DNA from 2 places in the Renibacterium salmoninarum ATCC 33209 genome. Region 1 is predicted to be linked to the other one. Evidence: riboswitches for the same ligand, from Rfam matches in the RefSeq annotation. Region 1 holds a riboswitch; the other holds the start of a gene.
What was found. A riboswitch is a leader RNA that binds a small molecule or an ion and turns the genes downstream of it on or off. The one in region 1 is predicted to bind magnesium.

Region 1 (7,891 bases):
ATGCAGCAGAACACGCTGGGGTGCAGGTCACAGCTTTTGGCCCTGGCGCTGATGCCGCATTGGCCTTGGCACCCTCGATGGCTGGCGCTGATGATGATTGGTCAGAGTTCGACTCCGCCTCGTTCCAGGCATTGCTACCGGAACACGTCCAACTTGCCCGACGGCGGCATCCGGGCCTGCGCCTGCCGCGCAGCCGCCGCATCATGGATACTTTGATTCCAGCGATTTTGGAACAAAAAGTTACTGGTAAAGAGGCATTCAGCGGCTACCGAAGGCTGATTTTCAAATATGGTTCCATCCCACCGGGAGCGGACAGTACAGGTTTTCCGGCCCAGTTGCGGTTGGCCCCGCGCCCGGAGGAATGGGCTTTAATCCCTTCCTGGGAATGGCATCGGGCTGGTGTAGGGCCGCAACGATCGGACACCATAATGCGCGCCTTGAAGCGCGCCCCCGGTTTGGCACGACTTGGCGAGCTCAACGCGATCGATGCCGCAAAGGGTCTGATGAGCATCTCCGGAATTGGTCCGTGGACCGCAGCAGAGGTTACCCAGTCAAGTCACGGTGATCCAGATTCGGTCTCGGTGGGCGACTACCATCTGGCCGGGTTTGTTGGTATTGCGCTGACCGGCAATCCGGTTGATGACAGCGCCATGATGGAGCTGCTGGAGCCCTGGCGCGGGCACCGTCAACGAGTGGTTCGGATGTTGTATCTGTCCGGAATCATCAAAGAGCGCCATGGTCCACGAATGTCGGTTCGCGACTATCGAAATATCTGACCCTTCCCGGCATGGGTCGAGGCTTTTCTAGCCCTAGAGCTAGGCTTTCGTCATGACGTCGATATTGCATCTTGCCCGGCTACACGACTGGACCGCCGCTCTGACCAACCCGCTGGGCTATCAAATCTCCACCCGTGGCGCGACACTGAATGAAACTGGATTTATCCATGGCTCTACCGCAGCTCAGTTGCCGGTCGTGGCGGAATTTCTTTACACCGGCGATCCGGCAGAGCTCGTCGTGCTGGTGGTAGATCTAACCGCGGTTGATGCAGCCGGCACCGAAGTGAAATGGGAAGACGGCGGCGCTGGAGAGCTCTACCCACATATCTACGGCCCCATCACAGCCGCCATGGTGAAAGCTGCCCTGCCTGCCGGTTTTGACGGCGCACATTTCCAAATGCCGGACCTTACCGGGCTCGGAGTGCTGAACAATCCGCCACAACAGCTAGGCTAAGTTCATGAGCGACATGGTGAATCTCCAAGCAACTTTCGTCCCTAACGATGGCGAGCAATTCCGCGTCCGATTAGCGCTGGATATTGCCATTGAACAGGTTCTCCTTGAACCAGGCTGCATCCAATATGAGGTCACCGAAGACACGCCTGAACGCATTGTGCTGACCGAGCAATGGGCCTCGGAAGAAGCGCTATCGGCGCATGGAAAGGGCGCGGCCGTGCAAGACTTGAACGAATCGCTCTCTGCCTTGCTAGCCGCGCCTGTGAAGCTCGAACGCCTCTAGGTTTTTTAGCTTTCCTGGTTAGCTTTCTTGAGCCTCAGCGGCCTGAGCCGCAACATGCTCGTGGACCTCTTTCATGTCCAGAGCTTTGACCGCGGTGATAACTTCTTCAAGCTGCGTTGGGTTCAAGGCACCTGGCTGCGCAAATACCAGAACTTTTTCGCGGAACGCCATCAGCCTCGGGATCGAGGTGATATTTGCCTCGGCAGCTAGCTGCTGCTCAGCCTCGGTATCCACCTTGCCGAACACGACGTCGTCGTGCTTTTGCGAAGCAGCATCGTAGGTGGGCGCGAAGCGTTTACACGGCTGGCACCAATCTGCCCAGAAGTCCACGAGCACGATGTCGTTGCCTTCTACCGTAGAGCCGAAAGTTTCACCGGTGATATCAATAGTCGCCATGGTTACAACGTATCCTTTCCTATGCCCAGCTGAACAGTTGGCGGCGATTCGATATTCCCCAAAACACCGCCACCCCTCTCCCTCAGCCTTGCGCCGAGTGTCGAGTTGTGGCTGGTTTCGGGACTCGAAACCAGCCACAACTCGACACTCGGCGCAAGGCTGAGGGCGGGATGCCAGCACGGGAGGCTTCAGATTAGTCCAGTACGGCGGGCTCGGCGATGGTCCAGCGCACCGATGTGACCCTTGGCTCCAAGCTGAGCCGACTCACTGCCGCTTCCAACTGCCGGTCATCACGCTCGTGCGCGGTGAGTTCCGCAGCGATCCGAACTTCGCCGGGAGTTGCGGTATCCGACGATTGCACCGAACGTAGCCTGAATTCCGGCAGGGTTACCGCGTGCACAATCAGGGTGCGCAGGTGCGCTTCAGCATCCTCAGCGCATCGAACTTCAAAGAGATAGTCAACCGATTGGGGCTCGCGGCCACCCTCTGGACCTTTGTCCATAAACCGACCGAGCGGGCGCAGCAACATATTGGCGATCATGATCGCCACCGTGCCCGCTGCCGCAATTGCGTACTCGCCCGCACCAGCCAAAGCGCCGACGGCGGCAGTGGCCCAGAGCGTCGCTGCCGTATTGAGGCCGGTGACATTTGCGCCTTGTTTCATAATGACGCCTGCGCCGAGGAAGCCAATTCCGGAGACGATTTGCGCAGCCACCCTGGTGGGATCGGCGCCAGGACCGGTAAAGGTGTAGCCGCCAAAAATCACGAAAAGCGCGGCGCCTAAGCTGACTAACGCATTGGTACGAAGGCCGGCCAGACGTGCTCGCCATTGCCGTTCGAAGCCCACCAACGCGCCAAAGCCCAAGCCAGCCAAAATCCGCAGAACCACGTCGAAGAATTCCATGGCGTCCACCTCCGTATCGATCGTTTATGCACGACAGCGCGGGAGACTTGGGCGCACACCTGATGCGTCCATGAAAAATTGAGAGTCACCCCCACGTAGAGCTTCGGCGCTGCGCGACGTATCTGGGCTGGCAATATTTACTGGCACCGGAAGCCACTTGGGACCGCCCCTTAAGCCGAGGCGGCCTGTCCTGATCTTGGGCATCTCTCGATGTCGTCAGATCAGTGGCCTGTGTTCGCGCAGGAGCCTCGCCTAACGAGGTGCTGCATATCCAGGGTGACAGAGAAATCCATGTTGCGTCAAATGATCCCGCATCAAGGATTCGTAAAGGGGTATTGCGCGTAGCTGAACACGCGTTTAGCATATTAAACATGCGTTCAACATATACACCCCGACCGCCGGGCGAGGACCTCAATACGCCGGCGAAAATTCGCGATGCGGCCATTCACCTCTTCGTGCAAGGCGGATTCCGGAAAACTAGCGTGCGCGGCATCGCTAGCGCGGCCGGAGTCAGCCCAGGACTGGTCATTCACCATTTCGGCAGTAAGGACAAACTCCGAGCCATCTGCGATGACTACGTTTTGTCCGCGCTCCTGGCCCGCGCCAATGCCAAGACCAACCCGGCGGGCCTGCAAGGGCTCATCCGGGAGTACCTCGCAGATCCAGCCGAATACAACGACAGCGTCGGATACCTTGGCAAAGCAATTGCGGAAGACTCCCCTGCGGGCCGCAAGTTCATGGACATCATGACCGATGAAACCGAAGCAATTCTCAAAGCCGGCATGGCCGACGGCACCATGAGGGAAATCTCTGATGTTCGGGTAACCGCCGCAATGCTCGTCATGACCAGTATGTCGATGCTGACTATGCCCGCCTACCTTGGCCGAGCCCTTGGTTTCGACGAATTTTCCCCAGACATGATGAAACGAATGTCCCGGCCGATGCTGGAGCTCTACACCTACGGCCTTTACACCAACGACGTCTTCCTCCAGGCAGTCGATCAAGCTCTTGGGGATCAGCCCAGCACGCGAAAGGACTCTGCATCATGAGCCACACCGCAACTGTCACTACCGATACTCCGGCTGCAATGAGCCAAGATCATGCGATCGAAGCCCACGAACTGACGAAGAAATACGGCAATAATTTGGCTCTCAAAGGAGTCAGCTTCAGCATGCCCCGGGGAAGCGTCTTCGGCGTCATCGGGCCAAATGGAGCTGGCAAGACCACCACAATGCGCACTTTGCTGGACATCATTCGGCCCAGCTCAGGACACGCCGTGGTACTAGGCGAAGACCCTCGCGAAGCCGGCCCCGCACTCCGACGACGGATCGGCTTCTTGCCCGGCGAACTCATTCTGGACGGACGCAGTACGGGCCGAAAACTACTCCAGCATTACGCGGATATCTCCGGAACCGTGCGCAAGGGAAAAATTGAGGAACTTGCTGAACGCCTTGGCGTTGATCTCAATCGACCCGTGCGCAAGCTCTCCAAGGGCAATAAGCAAAAACTTGGCATTGTTCAGGCCTTCATGCACCAACCGGATCTGCTGGTTTTGGATGAGCCGACCTCTGGCCTGGATCCACTCATGCAGCAAGTCTTTCTGGACCTAGTATGTGAAGCTCGCGAGGCCGGACAAAGTGTCTTCCTCTCCAGCCACGTCATTAGCGAGATTCAGCAAGCTGCAGACAACGTTGCAATTTTGCGGGACGGCAAGATCGTCACGATTGCCGGCGTTGAGCAACTTCGCGCCTCAGCCATCAGACATCTGAGATTGGTCGCCAGCGGGATATCCATCACCGAACTTTAGGCCCGGCTCGCTGGGCTCGACGGCGTCAATAATCTCAGCGTGAAACCTTTCGACTCAACCCCAGATTCAGTCGAAGCAAATGCCACGCTCGAAGGCGAAATCCCGCCCCTGATCCAGGCACTCTCGACGCTGGCCTTGACCGACCTGGTACTCGAAGAGCCTGACCTGGAGGAATCCGTTTTGAAGCTGTACACCTCAGATCCGGCGAAGAATTCAGCAGAAAAGGAGAGTGCAAAATGAGCACTACCGCTTCAGTTCGCCGCGCACCGTTGCCGCTTTTTGGTAAAGCGTTCCGGGACACTTGGCGCTCGCTTATCGGCTGGATCGTTGGCCTCAGTGCGGCAATGTTCTTGTACTTGCCGCTCTACCCTTCGATGGCGGGCACAAATTCGCAGATGCAGCAATTGCTGAACTCGCTCCCGGCGCAGCTGACAAAAACAATCGGTTACGACGACATATCCTCCGGCACGGGCTGGGTGCAAGCCACGGTCTTTGGCCTGATTGGCTTTTTACTCTCGTGCATCGCAGCGATTAGTTGGGGAGCAGCTGCGATTGGTGGCGACGAAGAAGCCGGTCAACTGGAGCTGACGCTGGCGCACGGCGTGACGCGCTTGCAGATCGTCTTTGAACGGTACGCCGCGATGCTAGCGAAGATTTTGCTTTTGGGCGTTTGGGTATTTTTGGTGATTTCCGCACTAAATAATTCAGCACAGTTGAACCTAAACCTGGGCAATCTGGCCGTAGGAAGCGCGCTATGCGCTGGCTTGGCCTTACTCGCTGGTTCAGCGGCCTTCATGGCTGGCGCACTCAGCGGCCGCCGAATCTGGGGCGTCGGGGCCGGAGCTTTTGTTGCCGTCGTCGGCTATATTTTCAACGCACTGGGCAACCAGTCGAAGGATCTCGACTGGTTGCACGCGGTGTCGCCTTATAGCTGGGCCTACGCAGCTAAACCGTTGGCTAACGGATTTGAAGGTTGGCCGTTCCTGGGCCTCTACGGGCTCTCGTTGCTGTTCTTGATTGTGTCCGCCTTCGCACTGCGCAAGCGCGACGTCGGCGTCTAACCTTCAACGAGTTCAGTGATGGGCCATCAGTGCGAAACCGTAAGATGCTTACGGCCCATCACCACAACGCCAATGCCGATCACGATCGCGACGCCGGCGGCAAAGAATGGAACTTGCTCACCGAAGTGCTCCCCTAGTTGCGCAGCGATAAACGGTGCCAAGGCGCCACCCATCCAGCGAACAAAGTTATAACCAGCGCTCGCTACTGGCCTAGGCGCATCGGAAACTCCCATCGCAAGCTCGGTGTATAACGTGTTATTGACACCTAGCAACGCCCCGGAGAGCACCACCATCACTACCACCAGCGGCACCGAATGCCCCGCCGCCAAACCCATCAAAGCAAGCACAATGGCCAGGCCAATAAGCGTGGCAATAACTACGTTTACCGTGCCGAATCGCCGCTGCAAAACCGGTACCAAGAAGACTGAAGTGATGGCCAAACAAATGCCCCAGCCAAAGAACACCGCCCCGATGCCATAAGCATCCATGCCCAAGATAAATGGCGTGAAGGCCAGGATCGTGAAGAATCCGTAGTTGTAAAACAATGCGCTGCCAGCGGTAAACCGAAGCCCTTTATGGCCTAAAGCGAGCAATGGGTCGCGGAGCCGAGTTTTTACCGCGGGCCGAGGCATCTTAGGCAGCAGGACCATCAGGGCTATGAAAGAAATTGCCATCGCTGTGGCGGTGCCAAAGAACGGTGCACGCCATTGCCAGCCGCCTAATAAAGCTCCTAGCAACGGCCCGAGCGAAATGCCTAAGCCTAGGGCAGCTTCATAAAGAATGATCGCGGTAGCAGTTCCTCCGCTAGCAACACCCACGATCACCGCAAGGGCGGTCGCAACAAACAGTGCGTTGCCCAGCCCCCAACCAGCGCGGAACCCAACAAGTTGAGAAACACTGCCGGACAGACCCGCCAACGAAGCGAAGATTACAATGAGCCCCAAGCCAATGAGCAGGGTCTTTTTACCGCCAATCCGGGACGATACCCAGCCAGTGATCAGCATGGCAATTGCGGTGACTAAGAAATAACTGGTGAAGAGCAGCGAAACTTCGGAGGTGCTTGCTTGCAGGTTCTTAGCGATCGCGGGCAGGATCGGGTCAACTAGACCAATACCCATAAAGGCGAAGACCGCGGCGATTGCGGTAGCCCAAACCGCCACAGGCTGCCTCAGCATAGAGACTTTTTCCTCGTGAAGGGTTTCCTCAGCTTCTTGAAGTGATGAATGTTCTACGGACAAAATGACTGCCTAGTTTCTTGAATCGTCGAAGTAAGTCTTGAGCTTGGCAAAGACTGGTAGCGCGGCACGGAGGAGCTCTTGTTCTTGAGTTTCTAAGCGACCGAGAATCGCCGCCATCAATTCATTGCGACGGCGATTGGACGCTTCGGTTGCTGCACTACCTTTTGAGGTAAGACGCACTACAACAGCGCGAGAATCCGTGGGATCCGATTCACGCGTCAGCATCCCGGCCGCCTCAAGTCGGATGATTTGTTCGGTGGCACTGGGCACCCGAACTCCCATATTCGCGGCAATGAGACTAACTCGCATGCCACCGTCAGCAACCATATCCAGCACTGAAAGCTGGGCGGCGGTAAGATCCGCGTCAAGGTCGAGCTTGCGAGTTAAGAACACTGTCTGCCGCAGGGCACTGCGAAAGGCGGAAGCTAGTTCTACGTCTACTGGCTCTTTTGCGTTCATACTTAGGTATCCTAACAGTTTGGTTGCCTAACTACAATAGCTGAACCTCAAAGCGACTCCGGCGTGTACCGCATACCGAGTATTTCAGTCGTGATATGTTTCCGGAATGAACGGGATTCCTTCGACCGCTCGGGTTCAGCATGACCTGGCCACAGCAACCGTCGACCTCGGAATCATTGAATCAAACGTACGTTTCCTGAAATCGCTGCCGGATGCCGAGCGCGAATTGATTGCAATCGTGAAAGCCGACGCTTTTGGTCATGGCATGATCCCCATCAGCCATGCAATGCTGCGCGCCGGAGCTGATTGGCTGGGAGTCGCCCATCTCAGCGAAGCGATGGAACTTCGCGAAGCTGGCATCACGGCACCGATTTTTGCTTGGCTGGCCACCCTAGACACTGACTACCACCCAGGCATCGAAGCCAACATTGACCTTTCGATCTCCTCGCGGTTAGACGCAGTCCGGATTGCCGAGGCGGCTAGTTCAGTAGGCATGAGTGCGAAAGTCCACCT
Region 2 (7,891 bases), 560 kb from region 1:
TCGAGCTTTCAAACCCACGGCTTAATGACTAAAGAGAAATGAAATAGCGCAATGACTAACTACCCGGCGACGGTCGAAACTGAAGCATCCAGTCCTCAGGCGGCGCGCACTCCAGGACATTTACCGCACGCAATCGGCTTCTGGGTAGTTGCGGTCGCCTACGCAGCTTTGAGCGCATTTGGTACTGCGCTGACGCCGTTGTGGCCGCTGTATCAGGAGCGGGACGGCTTTGGCGCGCTGATGGTTACGGTTGCTTTCGCGGCGCTGGTTGCTGGTATCGCTGCCGCACTCGGCGCAGCCGGGCACCTTTCTGACCGGTTTGGCCGGCGTCGAATCATCGTGCCGGCGCTCATCGTGGGCATTGCGGCGACCTTTGTGCTGATCGCCTGGCCACAACTCCCCGGCCTCCTCATCGGCCGGTTCCTGACCGGCGTCGCCATCGGTCTGATGTCTGCGACCGCAACCACCTATCTTGCTGATTTAGATCAACAAGCCCGGCCCCATATCAATGCGCCCCTTCGGCCCGGCATGGTTGCTGCTGGGGCAAGTCTTGGCGGCTTGGCACTGGGGCCGATCATTGCGGGAGCCACTGCTGAATGGTTACCGGATGCACTTTTGTTGCCCTATGTAGTCTTTGGTCTCATTCTGCTGGGAATTTTAGTTTTTGTGCTCGTCACGCCGGAAACCGTGGATATCAGTGACCAACCCGAATTTAGGGTCCGTCGCGTACATATTCAGGATGGAAAGCGTACGATCTTCATCGGTGCATCAGTTTTAGGCTTCACGGCGTTTGGTGTGACTGGGCTTTTTTCTGCGCTTGGCTCGCCAATAATCCGTTATGACCTCGGCATCCGAGATGTGTTTCTTGGTGGCCTAGGCACCTTCGCGGTCTGTGCCGCCTCGGCTGCGGCCCAATTCACTGCTGGGCGGCTAAGACCCAAGACACTTTCCGGCTTAGGCCTGATTTTTTATTTGCTGGGGTTTGCGCTGACGCTTTTTGCGATTGCGCACCATTCGTTGGGCGTGTTTCTTGCTGCAGCCGCCGTGGTGGGCGCGGGCGCCGGGCTAACCTTTAAGGCCGGACTCAGCCAAGCCGCGATGTCAGCGGTACCGGCTTCCCGTGCCGGCGTGCTCTCGATCTTCTTTATTGCAGCCTTTCTGGGCATGGGAATCTCCGCCATTGTGCTGGGTTTGATGGTTGGCGCCTTGGGTACCTTTGCGTCGATGCTGGTCATCGCTTGCGTACTGACGGCCGTCTTGGTTAGCGGAATCGTGCTCACAAGTCGGCACCGGAGTTAGCTCGTTCCCGGTGCTGTGTCGGTGAGCCTTCCGATGGGGTTTGCGCTTAACAGAAGCCGGGGTTGCCCTGAATAAGCAAGGTGCCACTCGATAGCTGAGGCTCCTTCGCGGACACAAGCCAGCGATCCCAAACGTCGAGAGACGCCCCGGATCAGGACAGACCACCCCGGCCTAAGGGGTGATCCCGATTGGCTCCCAGCGGATTCCGCCGGGTTACGACGCGAAGTGCCAAAGGTCTGACGAGGAGGGGCAATCATCGGCAAGAAGCCGAACCTCTCTTGTTTTGCGGTCATGAATCTGTCATTGAATCCGCAAGAAACATCGCGCCGCGCCGAACGAGAGGGAGTTGAACCATGAGTTCTGGTCATCAACCCTGTCCCGTTCGCCGTCGACCAATCAACTGATTTTCAGTTCGCGTTTTCGCGAATAGATTGCGCCGTCGCGTTCGGGACATAACATCGCCACCGCCGAAATTTCGGCATTTTTCGCCGTATTCTGGCGTGCCCAAAATCAGTCGTGACCGGCCTTTGCGCGCCCAATTTCGGCTGCCTCGCACCCTTCGCTAGCCACAAATTTCAGGAGCAGTACCATGCAGACCACATCACCTCGCACCCTTACTCCGCCGGGCACGCCGGCTCCCAACTCCGAGCAGAACGCGCAAAATCGCCGTCGTACCGCGAAAGCCGCTCGGCAAAATTCGCGACTCAAGGCGAAACTTGCGGAGCGTTCTGAATCGATGGCGGTGGCGGCCGTCAAGCCCGCCGATCAGCTTCTGGAGCGCTTAGGTTCCGGAGTTAATGGGCTCGATCAGCTCAAAGTCCAAGTCCGCCAGGAGCGCTACGGCCGCAACGAGGTCAATCACGACCGGCCCGCGCGGGCCTGGTTGCAGTTGCTCTCAGAATTCAACAACCCGTTTGTGTTGATCTTGTGCTTCCTCGCCGTGGTGATGGCCTTCACCGATATTGTCTTTGCAGACCCAGAGGACGGCCCGTCCTTCAAAGGCGTTATCACTTTGGGCATCATGGTGCTGGTGTCGGTAGGTATGCGATTTTGGCAGGAATGCCGCTCGGGCAAAGCAGCTCAGGCTCTGCAATCAATGGTGCAGACGACGGCGGCAGTCACCCGGAAAAATGACCTTGGCGAGCCAGTAACACGCGAGATTCCGATTGAAGACATCGTTCCGGGTGACCTGATTGAACTTGCCGCGGGGGACATGATCCCGGCCGATGTGCGCTTCTTGCGCACTAAAGATCTCCAGATCAACGAGGGCATGTTGACGGGGGAGTCGCTGCCGAATGAGAAGTCCTCGGTAACCACGCAAGAGATCACTGCGAGCAATTTACTAGAAGCCGAAAGCCTTGGATTTATGGGCACCTCAGTGATTTCCGGCAGCGGTACTGCTGTTGTGGTGCACACCGGATCCGAGACCTACTTCGGCGCAATGAGCGCGCAGCTCGCCGGCAAGCGACCCGAGACCAGCTTTGATCAAGGGGTGAAGAAGGTCAGCTTCTTGCTGATTAAGTTCATGCTCGTCATGGTGCCGTTGGTCTTCATCGTCAACGGAATCACTAAAGATTGGACTAGCGCGTTCCTTTTCGGTCTGGTAACCGCCGTCGGTTTGACCCCAGAAATGCTGCCAATGATTGTCACAGCAAACCTTGCCCGCGGTGCAGTGAAGATGTCTAAGCATCAAGTAATTGTGAAGCGGCTCAACGCGATCCAAAACCTGGGCGCGATGGACGTGCTCTGCACTGATAAAACGGGCACGCTCACTGAAGACCGGATCGTGCTGGAGCGGCACCTGGACGTCAACGGAACCTCAAGCCTCAAAGTACTGCGGATGGCTGCGGCCAACTCTCGGTTTCAGACGGGTCTGCGCAATCTGCTTGATCGGGCGGTGCTCGATGCAGCTGGGCCGGAGATCTTGGCTGAGATGGATGGCGCATACCGGCTCATTGACGAGGTCCCTTTTGACTTCTCGCGCCGTCGGATGACGGTAGTGCTCGACGGCGGAACCGCGCCGCTGATGATCACTAAGGGCGCTGTGGAGGAGGTGCTGGAAGTTTGCACCACCGTTATGGTGAAAGGCCACCCGCACCCGCTGACCGCAGAACGCCGGGCCGAGCTAAGCGAGCTGGTCGCGGGGAAAAACTCGGAAGGGATGCGAGTACTGGCGCTTGCTACCGCGCCAGGATCTCAGCGTGATGATTACTCGGTGGCAGATGAAAAAGAAATGACGCTGCTTGGCTTCTTGTCCTTCCTGGATCCGCCCAAGGCGTCCGCCGCCTCGGCAATCAAGGCCTTACGCCAGCATGGAACCGCGGTGAAAGTCATCACCGGCGACAACGAGTTGGTCGCTCGGACGGTGTGCAAGCAAGTTGGCATTGATACCAATGTTCCTGGCTCGCTACTTACCGGAGCTGAGGTGGAAGCGCTAGATGATGCACAGCTATCCGCGGCAGTGGAAGGTGCCGACGTCTTCGCCAAGGTTAACCCGATGCAGAAAGCGCGCATTGTGGAACAGCTCCAAGCGAACGGCCATACCGTCGGATTTATGGGCGATGGCATCAATGATGCCGCTGCCTTGCGTACCGCCGATGTTGGTATATCAGTGGACACTGCCGTTGATATTGCACGGGAATCTGCGGATATCATCTTGCTGCAAAAAGACTTGATGGTCTTAGAAGCCGGTATTCAAGAGGGTCGCCGGACCTTTGGCAACATCATCAAGTACATCAAGATGACCGCGAGCTCCAACTTTGGCAACATGTTTTCAGTCCTGGTGGCCTCGGCCTTACTACCGTTCATCCCGATGATTCCAGTGGTAGTGCTGTTGCAGAACCTGGTCTACGACCTCTCGATGCTTTCGTTGCCCTGGGACAATGTGGACAAAGAATATGTGGAGAAGCCGCAAAAGTGGGAGACCAAGGGTCTGGCGAGGTTTATGGTGACCATCGGGCCAATCTCCTCGGTCTTTGACCTGACGACATTCGCGCTGATGTGGTTCGTCTTCGGTGCCAATTCGCCGGATCAAGCGGCCCTTTTCCAGTCCGGTTGGTTTATTGAATCGCTGATCTCGCAGACGCTGATTGTGCACATGATCCGCACTGGCAAGATTCCGTTTGTACAGTCCCGTGCTTCCTGGCCGGTACTGCTGCTGACCGGTTCCGCCTGTGTTTTCGCTCTGGTGTTGCCGTTCAGCGGCTTCGGTCAGTCGCTTGGCCTGGTCGCCTTGCCCTGGACCTACTTCCCGTGGCTGGTCGGTACTTTGGCGGCGTACTGCTTGCTGACTCAAGGCATCAAGACGCTGTACATCCGCCGTTTCGGTCGCTGGCTGTAACTCCTTGCAAATGACCCCGATATTGGATTGAGCCGCCAAAATTTCTACGGCTCAATCCAATATCGGGGTCAAACCCTATTACGCATAGAACAACTTTTGATTCACATAAGGCAACTTGACGTTGTAGCATGGGTCACATGAATGAGCTGCGCATCGAGGCGAATGGAAACCTCGGACCAATCGATTCTTCCCGTATTCCACGTTACGCCGGCGCAGCCACTTTTGCGCGACTGCCGCGACTTGACCAGGTGGCCCGGGCCGACGTCGCCGTCGTTGGCGTGCCGTTCGACACTGGCGTCTCCTACCGCCCGGGCGCGCGCTTTGGCGCTAATCATGTGCGCGAATCCTCGCGCTTGCTGCGTCCTTACAATCCGGCGCAAGACATCTCACCTTTTGAACTGGCGCAAGTCGCTGACGCCGGTGATATGGCGGTCAATCCGTTCAATATCAACGAGGCGATCGAGGAGATCCAGCACAATGCGCTTGAGCTCACTGCGCCGGATGCGGAGGGGCGTAGCGCCAAGCTGCTGACGCTCGGCGGAGATCACACGATTGCCTTGCCGTTGTTGCGCGCAGCCTCCGAACGGGCCGGCGCACCGGTTGCACTGTTGCACTTCGATGCGCACTTGGACACCTGGGATACCTACTTTGGTGCCGAATACACGCACGGAACGCCTTTCCGCCGCGCGGTCGAAGAAGGAATCTTGGACACCGAGGCAATCAGCCACGTTGGTACCCGTGGCCCGCTTTATGGCAAAAAGGACCTGGAAGACGATAAGCGATTTGGCTTTGGCATCGTCACTTCCTCGGACGTCTTCCGGCAAGGCGTCGACGAAGTTGTGCACAAATTGCGGGACCGAATCGGCAATCGGCCGCTGTACGTTTCCATCGATATTGACGTGCTGGACCCTGCACACGCGCCGGGTACCGGCACTCCGGAGGCTGGCGGCATTACCAGCCGCGAGCTGCTCGAGATCTTGCGCGGACTACGTGGCATGAACTTGATTGGTGCTGACGTCGTTGAGGTCGCGCCGGCTTATGATCATGCGGAAATCACTGGCGTTGCGGCTTCGCATGTCGCCTATGACTTGGTATCCCTATTGGCCGACGGCGTAAATCGCGATCGTCTGAAGACTGAAGAGAGCAGCCGATGAGCGACGCAAGAGCGGAAAACGTAGAGCGCGATGTGCGCAACGGTGGCGATCTGGTGGTGGAGACCCTGCATGCGCTTGGCGCAAAGACCGTCTTTGGCATCCCGGGCCAGCATGCCCTGGGTCTCTTCGACGCGTTGAGCCGTTCGGAATTGGAATTCGTCTCCTCGCGAGTGGAAAACAACTCGGCCTTCGCCGCTGATGGCTACGCTCGTGCCACCAATGAAGTGGGCGTACTGTTTCTCTCCACCGGTCCTGGCGCATTAACTTCACTTGCTGGCCTGCAAGAGGCCTACGCCACGGGCGTGCCGATGATCGTGATCGCCTCGCAAATTCCGCTTGATGGACTAGGCGCTCGCCGTAAGGGCATGCTGCACCAGCTGGATGATCAAAAGGCCTCGGCAGCCAATGTCACCAAGAGTCAGCGCCTTATTCAACATGCCTCAGGAATTCCCAGTGCCATCCAGGATGCTTGGACCGAAGCGGTGTCTTCACCACAGGGACCAGTGTGGATCGAAATCCCGCAAAACGTCTTGTTGGATCCGATTCTGGTGCCTCGGGTGGAGGATGCCCTCGCAGAACCGTTCGATAACCCGCCGCGCGTGGAGCTGGTACGCGAAGCGGTCAAATGGCTCTCCGCAGCGAAGCGTCTGGTGATTGTGGCCGGTGGTGGCACCCGTCGTGGCCACGCCGAATCGTGGCTGCTCTCGGTTGCGGAGAAGTTGCAGGCTCTGGTAGTTTCTTCGCCCGGCGGCAATGGCGCCTTCCCCTGGACGCATCCGTTGTCGTTGCAATCCTGGGTTGAAGACCGTTACGTCACTGAGGTTTTGGAGGATGCCGATGTGCTCGTCGTCGTCGGCTCTTCGCTCGGTGAGGTTACCAGCAACTCCTTCACGTTGGAGCCGCGCGGTCGAATCATTCAGATTGACGCGGAGCCGCGTGTTCTTGAATCAAACCGACCAGCCTTGGGTATTCGGGCCGACGCCGGTCAAGCACTAGAGGCAATTGACGCGGCGCTTAGCGCTGAGGTGCTGGCAGGTCATGCCGTTGATTGGCATGGCGCTACGCCGGTGGAACTTGTCGCGAGCGTGTTGGCGAAAGTTGAGGGCCGGCTCGATGAGCAGGACCTAGCCAAAGAGCGTCAGTTTATGGCGGACATTCGCGCTGCGGTGCCGGATGACATGCAGACTTTCTGGGATATGACCATTGCCGCTTATTGGGGCTGGAGCTGTTGGGACGCTCGCAGCGGCCAATTCCATTCAGCACAAGGCGCGGGCGGTTTGGGTTACGGCTTCCCGGCTGCAATCGGTGGCGCGGTAGGCCTCAAGCAGCGTGTTTTGGCTGTTTCCGGCGATGGCTCGTCAATGTACTCGATCGCGGAGCTGGCCACCGCAAGGCAGCACAATGTTCCGGTGACTTGGCTGATTGTCGACGACGGCGGTTATGGCATCCTGCGCGAATACATGGAAGGCGCCTTTGGCAAGGCAACGCACACCGAATTGGCACGACCAGATTTTGTGGCGCTTGCCGAGTCATTTGGTGTGCCCGCAAGGCGAGTGGCTCCAGAAGATGTAAAAGCCGCGCTCACCGAAGGCTTTGCTGCTGACGGTCCTAACGTAGTTGTGGTGGAGACGCTGCTGAAGATGTTCGCACCGACACATCTCTAAGTAGGCCCACGTTGTTTTGGTGCAGAAATAATCCAAAAATGAAGACTTCTGCTCTTTATGGACTGGATTCGGTCATATAGTGTCTAAATATGACCGAATCCAGCTCTCTTACCGTAGTTACCGAATCACTTGTGATGGCGAATCTTGCTGCCGAGAACCCACTGCCCAATATCGGCAAGCCGCTGGAGAGTCCCTACAGCATTAGTGGTGACATTCCGGCAGAAATTATTGCCAACTCAACGTACGGTCATCCAAGCACATTGCACCCGTATCAACTTCAAGATCAGTTCGATCGCGAGCTTCAAGAGGTTGAGTGCACGGTAGTCGTGCTCGAAAACAGGCACCTGCGTGCACGCTTCTTGCCTGGACTGGGTGGCAGGCTTTGGGAACTCATTGATAAGGCAACTGGCAAGAATTTGTTGCATACTCCGGAG

Region 2: another riboswitch for magnesium. It lies ahead of mgtA (magnesium-translocating P-type ATPase); the one in region 1 lies ahead of RSAL33209_RS03790 (MgtC/SapB family protein).

What each region holds. Positions count from the first base shown of each region.
Region 1 covers NC_010168.1:742,031-749,921, reverse strand. The annotation lists gene RSAL33209_RS03810 (DNA-3-methyladenine glycosylase family protein) at 21-776, shown strand; gene RSAL33209_RS03805 (DUF952 domain-containing protein) at 829-1,230, shown strand; gene RSAL33209_RS03800 (putative quinol monooxygenase) at 1,235-1,513, shown strand; gene RSAL33209_RS03795 (thioredoxin family protein) at 1,532-1,909, opposite strand; gene RSAL33209_RS03790 (MgtC/SapB family protein) at 2,103-2,813, opposite strand; M-box (ykoK) riboswitch at 2,896-3,080, opposite strand; gene RSAL33209_RS03785 (TetR/AcrR family transcriptional regulator) at 3,185-3,862, shown strand; gene RSAL33209_RS03780 (ABC transporter ATP-binding protein) at 3,859-4,620, shown strand; gene RSAL33209_RS19520 (hypothetical protein) at 4,660-4,860, shown strand; gene RSAL33209_RS03770 (ABC transporter permease subunit) at 4,857-5,681, shown strand; gene RSAL33209_RS03765 (MFS transporter) at 5,708-6,856, opposite strand; gene RSAL33209_RS03760 (MarR family winged helix-turn-helix transcriptional regulator) at 6,929-7,378, opposite strand; gene alr (alanine racemase) at 7,485-7,891, shown strand, end outside.
Region 2 covers NC_010168.1:178,470-186,360, forward strand. The annotation lists gene RSAL33209_RS00885 (MFS transporter) at 52-1,299, shown strand; M-box (ykoK) riboswitch at 1,379-1,553, shown strand; gene mgtA (magnesium-translocating P-type ATPase) at 1,889-4,639, shown strand; gene speB (agmatinase) at 4,777-5,793, shown strand; gene RSAL33209_RS00905 (thiamine pyrophosphate-binding protein) at 5,790-7,457, shown strand; gene RSAL33209_RS00910 (DUF5107 domain-containing protein) at 7,547-7,891, shown strand, end outside.